One region of the Streptomyces sp. NPDC057950 genome, then DNA from elsewhere that is predicted to be linked to it. Evidence: riboswitches for the same ligand, from Rfam matches in the RefSeq annotation. Region 1 holds a riboswitch; the other holds the start of a gene.
The links. Region 1 has a riboswitch for thiamine pyrophosphate ahead of ACFVTC_RS32885 (thiamine ABC transporter substrate binding subunit). Riboswitches for the same ligand answer to the same signal wherever they lie in the genome.

Region 1 (4,339 bases):
CGGGCAGCATCGTCCGTACGACGAAGGGGACACCCACCAGCGCCTGCGCGAGCGGCACCAGGATCCAGCTGCTCCTGAGATCGAGCGGCGGCTCGTCCAGCGCGATCAGGAACCCGAAACCGACGGTCACGGCGGACACCCCGAGCGGCAGCATCAGCAGTGCGTCGAACCCCCGCACGAGACGACCGGCGCGGCCGGTGAGAGCGGCGGCTGCCAGACCTCCGATGACCACGGCGATCGCGGTGGCGGCGAGCGCGTACTCCAGCGAGTTGCCGATCGCCTCGATCGGGGCCACCAGGAAGATGCCGCCGTCGTCGGAGGTCAGCGCCCTGTAGTAGCCGAACCCGAAGCCCCCGGGGGTGTCCAGGGACCGCTGGACCAGCACTCCGAGCGGCAGCACGAGCAGGACCGCGATGCTCGCGAGCACTCCCGTGAGCAGCGCCCACTGCCCGGCCCCGCGCGGCCGGCGGGCGGTCGTCTCAGGGGCGACCAGACGCAGGGCGGTCTCCCGGCGGCGTACGGTCCCCGCGTGGACGGCGAGGATCGCGCCGACGGCCACGAACTGGATGATCGTCAGCACCGCCGCCGTCGCGAGGTCGAAGATCTCCGAGGTCTGCCGGTAGATCTCGACCTCAAGGGTGGAGAAGGTCGGCCCGCCGAGGATCTGGACCACCCCGAACGAGGTGAAGGTGAAGAGGAAGACCATGAGCGCCGCGGCGGCGACGGCGGGGCTCAGGGCCGGGAGCGTCACCGTGCGCCAGGCCGCGAACCGGGAGGCGCCGAGCACGCGCGCGGCCTCCTCCTGTCGCGGGTCGAGCTGCGACCAGAGCCCGCCGACCGTGCGGACGACCACCGCGTAGTTGAAGAAGACGTGCGCGAGCAGGATCGCCCAGACGGTGGTGTCGAGCCGAACACCCCACAGGCCGTCCAGCAGTCCGCCGCGGCCGATCAGCGCCAGGAACGCCGTACCGACGACGACGGTGGGCAGCACGAACGGGACGGTCACCACCGCGCGCAGAACCTGCTTGCCCCGGAAGTCGAAGCGCGCGAAGACGTAGGCGCCGGGGAGCGCGATCAGCAGGGTCAGCGCTGTCGAGGCGAGCGCCTGCCAGGTGGTGAACCACAGCACGTGCCGGATGTCGGACCGGCCGACCACCTCACCGATCCGTCCGAGCCGCCAGACCCCGTCGGCCTCGAGACCGCGGGCCACGATCGCCGCGACGGGGTAGGCGAAGAAGACGCCGAAGAACACGACCGGCAGGGCCATGAGCCACAGCCGCGTCGCGCTCCCGCGCCTTCTGGGCGCCGCCTCGGCTACTTCAGTACGAGCGAGGTCCACGACTTGACCCACTGGTCACGGTTCTTGGCGATCTCGGCCGGGGCCAGGGTCTCGGGGTGCTCGGCCTGCGGACCGAACTTCACGAACACCTCGGGCACCTTGGCGGTCTCACGGACCGGGTACACGAACATGTTCAGCGGCATGTCCTCCTGGAACCTGAAGCTGATCAGGAAGTCGAGGAGCGCCTTGCCGCCCTTCGTGTTCTTCGCGTTGCTCAGCAGCCCCGCGTACTCGACCTGGCGGAAGCAGGTGCCGTCGGCGACCCCGGTCGGCGCGGTCTTCGGCTTCGGGTCGGCGTAGATCACCTCGGCGGGCGGGGAGGAGGCGTACGAGACGACCAGCGGCCGGTCGGCCTTGGCCTTCTTGCCGCCCGCGGACCCCGAGAACTCGTCGTTGTAGGCCTGCTCCCAGCCGTCGACCACCTTCACGCCGTTGGCCTTGAGCTTCTTCCAGTAGTCCTGCCACCCGGCGTCCCCGTACTTCGCGGCGGTCCCGAGCAGGAATCCGAGGCCGGGCGAGGACGTGGACGCGTTCTCGGTGACGAGGAGGTTCTTGTACGCGGGCTTGATCAGGTCGTCGAAGGAGGTGGGCGGCGCCAGGTGATGCTTGCTGAAGTAGGCCTTGTCGTAGTTGACGCAGATGTCGCCGGAGTCGATGGGCGTGACCCGGTGCTTGCCCTCGTCGACCCGGTAGCGCTGGACGATCTGGTCGGAGCCCTTGGGCTCGTACGGCTGGAACAGCCCGTTGTCGAGCGCGCGGGAGAGCAGGGTGTTGTCGACGCCGAAGAAGACGTCCCCCTGCGGGTTGTCCTTGGTCAGGATGGCCTTGTTGACGGCCTGGCCGGCGTCTCCGTCCTTGAGGATCCTGACCTTGTAGCCCGACTCCTGCTCGAAGGCGTGCAGCACGCTCTTGGAGTAGGCGAAGGAGTCGTGGCTGACGAGGGTCACGGTCCCGGGGCCGGCGGCCTTGTCGCCGGAGCCGGACGAGCCGCACGCGGACAGCGTGACGAGGCCCAGTGCGACGACCACGGCCGCGGTCGTCCTCTTCTTGGTGCTCACTGAATTCCTCCTGGGGTGACCAGGAAGAGACGCGGCCCTGCCCGGGAACTCGGCGGTTCCCGGGCAGGGCGCAACAGCTTGAGTGATGCCCGAACTTCCTACCCAGAATGACCTGGGCGAGGTTCAGAGGGTCTGCGGCCCACCGGTGCTCCGGCTGCCGCACTCTCAGCGCTGTGGCGCTCCCCTGTCGGAATATGAAGATGTCGGAATATGGAAATGTACGTGCCGGGTCAGACTACCGCTCGGTCGCCGCGAGCTGGCCGCACGCCCCGTCGATCTCCTGGCCCCGGGTGTCCCGGACGGTGACCGGCACGCCGTGGGCCGCGATGGCCTCGACGAACGCCTTCTCGTCCTCGGGTCGCGAGGCGGTCCACTTCGAGCCCGGGGTCGGGTTGAGCGGGATGAGGTTGACGTGCACGGGCTTGCCCCTGAGCAGCCGCCCGAGCCGGTCACCGCGCCACGCCTGGTCGTTGATGTCCCGGATGAGGGCGTACTCGATGGAGAGCCGGCGCCCCGACTTGGCCGCGTACTCCCAGCCCGCGTCGAGCACCTCCCGCACCTTCCACCGCGTGTTCACGGGGACGAGGGTGTCGCGCAACTCGTCGTCCGGCGCGTGCAGGGAGATGGCGAGGCGGCACTTGAAGCCCTCGTCGGAGAACCGGTGGATGGCCGGGACCAGTCCCACCGTCGACACGGTGATGCCGCGCTGGGAGAGCCCGAGGCCGTCCGGCTCGGGGTCGGTGAGTGCGCGGATGGCGCCTACCACCCGCTTGTAGTTGGCGAGCGGCTCGCCCATGCCCATGAAGACGATGTTGCTCAGCCGCGCCGGGCCTCCGGGGATCTCGCCGTCCCGCAGCGCCCGCATGCCGTCCACGATCTGGTGCACGATCTCGCCGGTCGACAGGTTCCGGTCGAGTCCGGCCTGGCCGGTGGCGCAGAACGGGCAGTTCATCCCGCATCCCGCCTGGGAGCTGATGCACATGGTCACCCGGTCCGGGTAGCGCATCAGCACGGACTCGACGAGCGTGCCGTCGAAGAGCCGCCACAGGGTCTTGCGCGTGGTCTCCTGGTCGGTCGACAGATGCCGCACGACGGTCATCAGCTCGGGAAGCAGCGCTTCCTGGAGCTTGCCGCGCGCGGCGGCCGGGATGTCCGTCCACTCCGCGGGGTCGTGCGCGAACCGGGCGAAGTAGTGCTGCGAGAGCTGCTTGGCGCGAAACGGCTTCTCCCCGATCGCGGCGACCGCCTCTTTACGCTCGGCGGGCGTGAGGTCGGCAAGGTGCCGCGGCGGCTTCTTGGCTGCGCGGGGGGCGACGAATGTGAGTTCTCCGGGCTTCGGCATAACCCTTCCAGTGTCGCAGATCAACACGACCGTCCCGGGCCGGAGCGGGGTGGGGGTGGTCACCTACGGGTGCAGCCCGTCGACTTCGGTCGGTCACCTGCCCGTGGGCGAAGGCGGACGCGCGGGAATCGCGCGCGTCGGACGGGTCCGTGGAGAGTCCATCGGCCCCCGAGGACGCGGCCTCGGCCCGGGATCCGGGATCGCGCCGCTCAATGCGGTGAGGGGCCCGTCGCCCTGTGGACGACGGACCCCTCACCGGAAAGTCCGCGGGTCAGCCGGACCCTACGAAGATCACCAACAGGAGCCAGACCACGGGTGCCGTCGGCAGGAGCGAGTCCAGGCGGTCCATGATGCCGCCGTGACCCGGCAGCAGTGTGCCCATGTCCTTGATGCCCAGGTCCCGCTTGATCATGGACTCGCCGAGGTCACCGAGTGTGGCGGTGGCCGCGACCGCGAGGCCGATGATCAGGCCCTGCCACCACGTGCCGTCCTCGATCAGGAACTGCAGACACAGCGCGCCCCCGACCATGGCGAAGACGACGGCTCCGACCAGGCCCTCGCGGGTCTTGCCGGGGCTGATGCGGGGCGCGAGCTTGTGCT
Region 2 (4,339 bases), on a different contig from region 1:
TTCCAGCTCCTCGGCGGCCTCCATGCCCTTCTCGCGCAGTTGCACGATGTCGACGCCACTCGCCAGGACGGCGTCCAGGAACTCGGCGAGGTCGCCCTGGCGCGTGCGCGCGTCCGTGCAGAGGTAGACGCGGGCGTCGGCGAGGCGGGCGGCGTTCTCGGGCATGCGTGGATCCCCCGTGGTGCGGCGGTGCGTACGGGCCACGGCGGCCGGGGTGGCCCGGGGCCGGCCGTGGTCCGTACGCCGGACGTGTTGTCGGATCAGACGGCGAGCGCCTGGGCGCGACGCTTCACCTCCGTGCCGCGATTCTCGCTCAGCGCCTGCGCGGGGGTGCCGGGCAGGGTCGAGTCGGGGGTGAAGAGCCACTCGAGCATCTCTTCGTCGGTGAAGCCGTCGTCCCGCAGGAGCGTCAGGGTGCCGGTGAGGCCCTTGACGACCTTGTCCTCGTCGATGAAAGCGGCGGGGACGTGCAGCGCGCGGTTCTCACCACGGCGTACGGCGATCAGCTGGCCTTCCTTGACCAGCTGCCGGACGCGGGTCACCTCGACGCCGAACTGTTCGGCGATGTCGGGGAGGGTGAGCCAGGCGGGGACGAGAGCATCGATCTTTGCGTCAATCTCGGTCACGGGACAAGCCTGCCATCCCGGACTGACACTCGGTACCCGAGCGCCGCCCGTCCCGCGTCAGAAGCGCGTGAATCTCGTGGAATTCCACCGAATTCCGGCACGGTGGCGCGGGCGCGGGCCACGCGGCGAGCGGATCCGGCGGGTTCACTCGCCCGGCCGCCCGGCCGCCCGGTTGTCTGGCCGCCCGGCCGCCCGGCCGCCCGGTTGCCCGGTTGCCCGGTTGCCTGGCCGCAGGGCCGCAGGGCCGCAGGGCCGCCCTCGGGCGAGCGGCTCGGCGGGATTCGTCGGCCCCGGTCGCCCGGCCGCCCCCCCGGCGAGGGAGCCCACCGGGCCGGGCAGGCCCGGCCCCTCGCGTCGCCGCCCGAACGGGGGCCTGGGTGCCCGCCTAGGCCGTGGCGTCCTTCAGCGGACGTGAAGGATCCGACAGGATCTCCGGGTCCAGCGGCATGCCCGCCTCGATCAGACGGCGGCCCTGGGCCAGATCGCGGGGGCGCCCCACCGCCAGGAGCGCGACGAGGCGGGAGTCGCGCAGCCAGCAGACCGTCCAGGCGGCGCCCGAGGAGCCGCCGCGCCAGACGGTCGTGTCGGCGGGCGCGTGGTGGCCGACGTACTGGACGAAACGGCCGAACTGCTCGGACCAGAAGTACGGAACCGGGTCGTACGCCACCGGGGCCTCGCCGATGATGTTCGCCGCCACCGTGCGCGGTCCCTGCAGGGCGTTGTCCCAGTGGTGGACGAGGAGGCGCTCCTCGTACCGGCCCGAGGGGAAGGACGCGCAGTCGCCGACCGCGTAGACGTCCGGCAGGGAGGTGCGCAGGTGACTGTCGGCGACGACCTCGCGGTGGGCTCCGAGCTCGATGCCGGAGTCGGCCAGCCAGGCGGTGGCGGGCCGGGCGCCGATGCCGACGACCACGGCGCCCGCGGGCACCCGGGACCCGTCGTCGAGCACCACGGCACCGGGCTCGACGCGCTCCACGCGCGCGTGGGTGCGCAGCGAGGCCCCGCTGTCCGCGTACCAGGCGGCCATCGGCGCGGCCACCTCGGCGGGCAGTGCCCCGGCCAGTGGCCGGTCGGCGGCCTCGACGACCGTCACCGCGCACCCGGCCTCGCGCGCCGCCGTGGCGAACTCCGCTCCGATCCAGCCCGCCCCGACCACCACGATGTCGTGCTGCCGGGCCAGCACGGGGCGCAGCCGTTCGGCGTCGTCCAGGGTGCGCAGGAGATGGACGCCGGGCATGCCCTCCGCGCCGGGGAGCTGGATCGGTTCCGCGCCGGTGGCCAGCACCAGGAGGTCGTAGGGCACCGGTCCCGCGGCGGTGTCCAGCTCGTGGTCCCCGGGGCGCAGGCCCAGCGCTTCGCAGCCGAGTCTCAGTTCGATGCCCAGTGCCTCGAAGTCGATGTCGAAGGCGGAGTGCTCGGCCTTTCCGAGCAGCACCGCCTTGGACAACGGCGGCCGGTCGTACGGCTGGTGCGGCTCGGCGCCGATCAGTGTCACACCGCCGGTGAATCCCTGTTCGCGCAGGGCGACCGCGGTCTGCACGCCGGCCATGCCCGCGCCCGCGATGACGACCCGGCGTGCCGTAGGCCCTTGCTTCTGCCCCTGCGTCTGCTCGCTCACCTGATCACCATAGACACCTGACAATCCGTCAGTCAGCGGACGTGCTCAGTGACCTGCTCCACAATGCGGCCCGGTGTCGGCGGGTCCGTCCGGCGCGCGCGGTCCGTGCGGGTTGGTCGGGGTCGTCGATCCGCTCGATCCGGACCGCCACGTTCGTCCCGCCGCCCGTCCACGACCCCCCCTCCCCGCTCTCCGCCGGCCGCGGCCGGACGGGGCCGTCGCGCGCATGGGCCATGGGCGGAGGCTCCCTTACTGAGGCACGCGGCGGCGAGCTAGGGTGGTCGACGTAGAGCACTCGCGGGAGCCCGGACGCACCGGGCTGAGAGGGAGGCTGGCGGCCTCCGACCGTACGAACCTGATCCGGGTCATGCCGGCGAAGGGAGGGGCTGGACGCCCATGTCGCGTACACCGGCGGAGAGGTCCGTCACGTCCGACGTCCTGGTGGTGGGCGGCGGGATCATCGGCCTGGTCACGGCCTGGCGGGCCGCCCAGCGCGGGTTCACCACGACGGTCGTGGACCCGGAACCCGGCGGCGGGGCCGCGCAGGTCGCCGCCGGAATGCTCGCCGCCGTCACCGAGCTCCACTACGGCGAGCAGACCCTGCTGGGCCTGAACCTCGCCTCCGCGCGCCGCTATCCGGACTTCGTCGCCGAGCTCACCGAGGCGACGGGCCAGGATCTCGGCTACCGCCGGTGCGGCACGCTGGCCGTCGCCCTGGACTCCGACGACCGCGCCCACCTGCGGGAACTGCACGCCCTGCAGAACCGTTCGGGGCTCGCGTCGGAGTGGCTCAGCGGCCGTGAGTGCCGTCGGCTGGAACCGATGCTCGCGCCCGGTGTCCGTGGCGGTCTGCGCGTCGACGGCGACCACCAGATCGACCCGCGCCGCCTGGCGAAGGCCCTGGTCACAGCGTGCGAGCGAGCCGGGGTGGTGTTCCACCGGACCTGGGCTCAGCGGCTGACGGTGGTCCGGGAGCGGGCCACCGGGATCGTCACCACGGGCGGCGACGTGCTGGCGGCGACGCAGGTGGTACTGGCCGCGGGCAGCCTCAGCGCGAGGCTCGAGGGCGTGCCCGACGACGTGAGGCCGCCCGTGCGCCCGGTGAAGGGGCAGGTGCTGCGGCTGACCGTGCCGAAGCGGTACGCGCCCTTCCTGAGCCGCACCGTGCGGGCCGTGGTCCGTGGCAGCCAGGTCTATCTGGTGCCGCGCGAGAGCGGCGAACTCGTCGTCGGTGCGACCAGCGAGGAGCTGGGCTGGGACACCACGGTGACCGCGGGCGGCGTGTACGAGCTGCTGCGCGACGCCCATGAGCTGGTGCCCGGGATCACCGAACTGCCGCTCACCGAGACCCGGGCCGGACTGCGCCCCGGCTCGCCCGACAACGCTCCGCTGCTCGGCCCGACCGGGCTCGACGGACTGCTGCTGGCCACCGGCCACCACCGCAACGGCGTCCTGCTCACCCCCGTCACCGGGGACGTCATGGCGCACGTCCTCGCCTCGGGGGAGCTCCCCGAGGAAGCGCGCCCCTTCACTCCCCACCGGTTCAGCCCGACACGCACGGAGCAGCCCGTATGAACATCCTCGTCAACGGCGAGCGCCGGCTCGTCGCCGCGGGCACCGCCCTCGACACGCTCGTCGCCACCCTCACGGCGGCGCCCTCCGGCGTCGCCGCCGCGCTCAACGAGACCGTCGTCCCGCGCACCCAGTGGTCCGCCACGTCCCTGCGCGAGGGAGACCGTGTCGAGGTCCTCACCGCTGTCCAAGGAGGCTGACCCATGGCCGACGATCCGTTCGTCCTCGGAGGTACGTCCTACTCGTCCCGGCTGATCATGGGTACGGGAGGCGCGCCCAGCCTCGACGTGCTGGAACGGTCGCTCGTGGCGTCCGGGACGGAGCTGACGACCGTCGCGATGCGCCGGGTGGATCCCGCGGCGCACGGCTCCGTCCTGTCCGTGCTCGGCCGGCTCGGCATCCGGGTGCTGCCGAACACCGCGGGGTGCTTCACTGCGGGCGAGGCGGTGCTGACCGCGCGGCTTGCCCGGGAGGCGCTCGGCACCGACCTGGTGAAACTGGAGGTCATCGCCGACGAGCGCAC

Region 2: linked by a shared signal. The riboswitch ahead of thiO (glycine oxidase ThiO) and the one ahead of ACFVTC_RS32885 (thiamine ABC transporter substrate binding subunit) in region 1 are both predicted to bind thiamine pyrophosphate.

Annotation. Positions count from the first base shown of each region.
Region 1 is NZ_JBHVPP010000023.1:97,247-101,585, reverse strand. It holds gene ACFVTC_RS32890 (ABC transporter permease) at 1-1,339, opposite strand, end outside; gene ACFVTC_RS32885 (thiamine ABC transporter substrate binding subunit) at 1,315-2,397, opposite strand; TPP riboswitch at 2,475-2,593, opposite strand; gene rlmN (23S rRNA (adenine(2503)-C(2))-methyltransferase RlmN) at 2,633-3,739, opposite strand; gene ACFVTC_RS32875 (phosphatidate cytidylyltransferase) at 4,011-4,339, opposite strand, start outside.
Region 2 is NZ_JBHVPP010000002.1:178,418-182,756, reverse strand. It holds gene thiE (thiamine phosphate synthase) at 1-165, opposite strand, end outside; gene ACFVTC_RS05030 (Rv2175c family DNA-binding protein) at 261-626, opposite strand; gene ACFVTC_RS05025 (NAD(P)/FAD-dependent oxidoreductase) at 1,012-2,244, opposite strand; TPP riboswitch at 2,532-2,643, shown strand; gene thiO (glycine oxidase ThiO) at 2,641-3,819, shown strand; gene thiS (sulfur carrier protein ThiS) at 3,816-4,016, shown strand; gene ACFVTC_RS05010 (thiazole synthase) at 4,020-4,339, shown strand, end outside.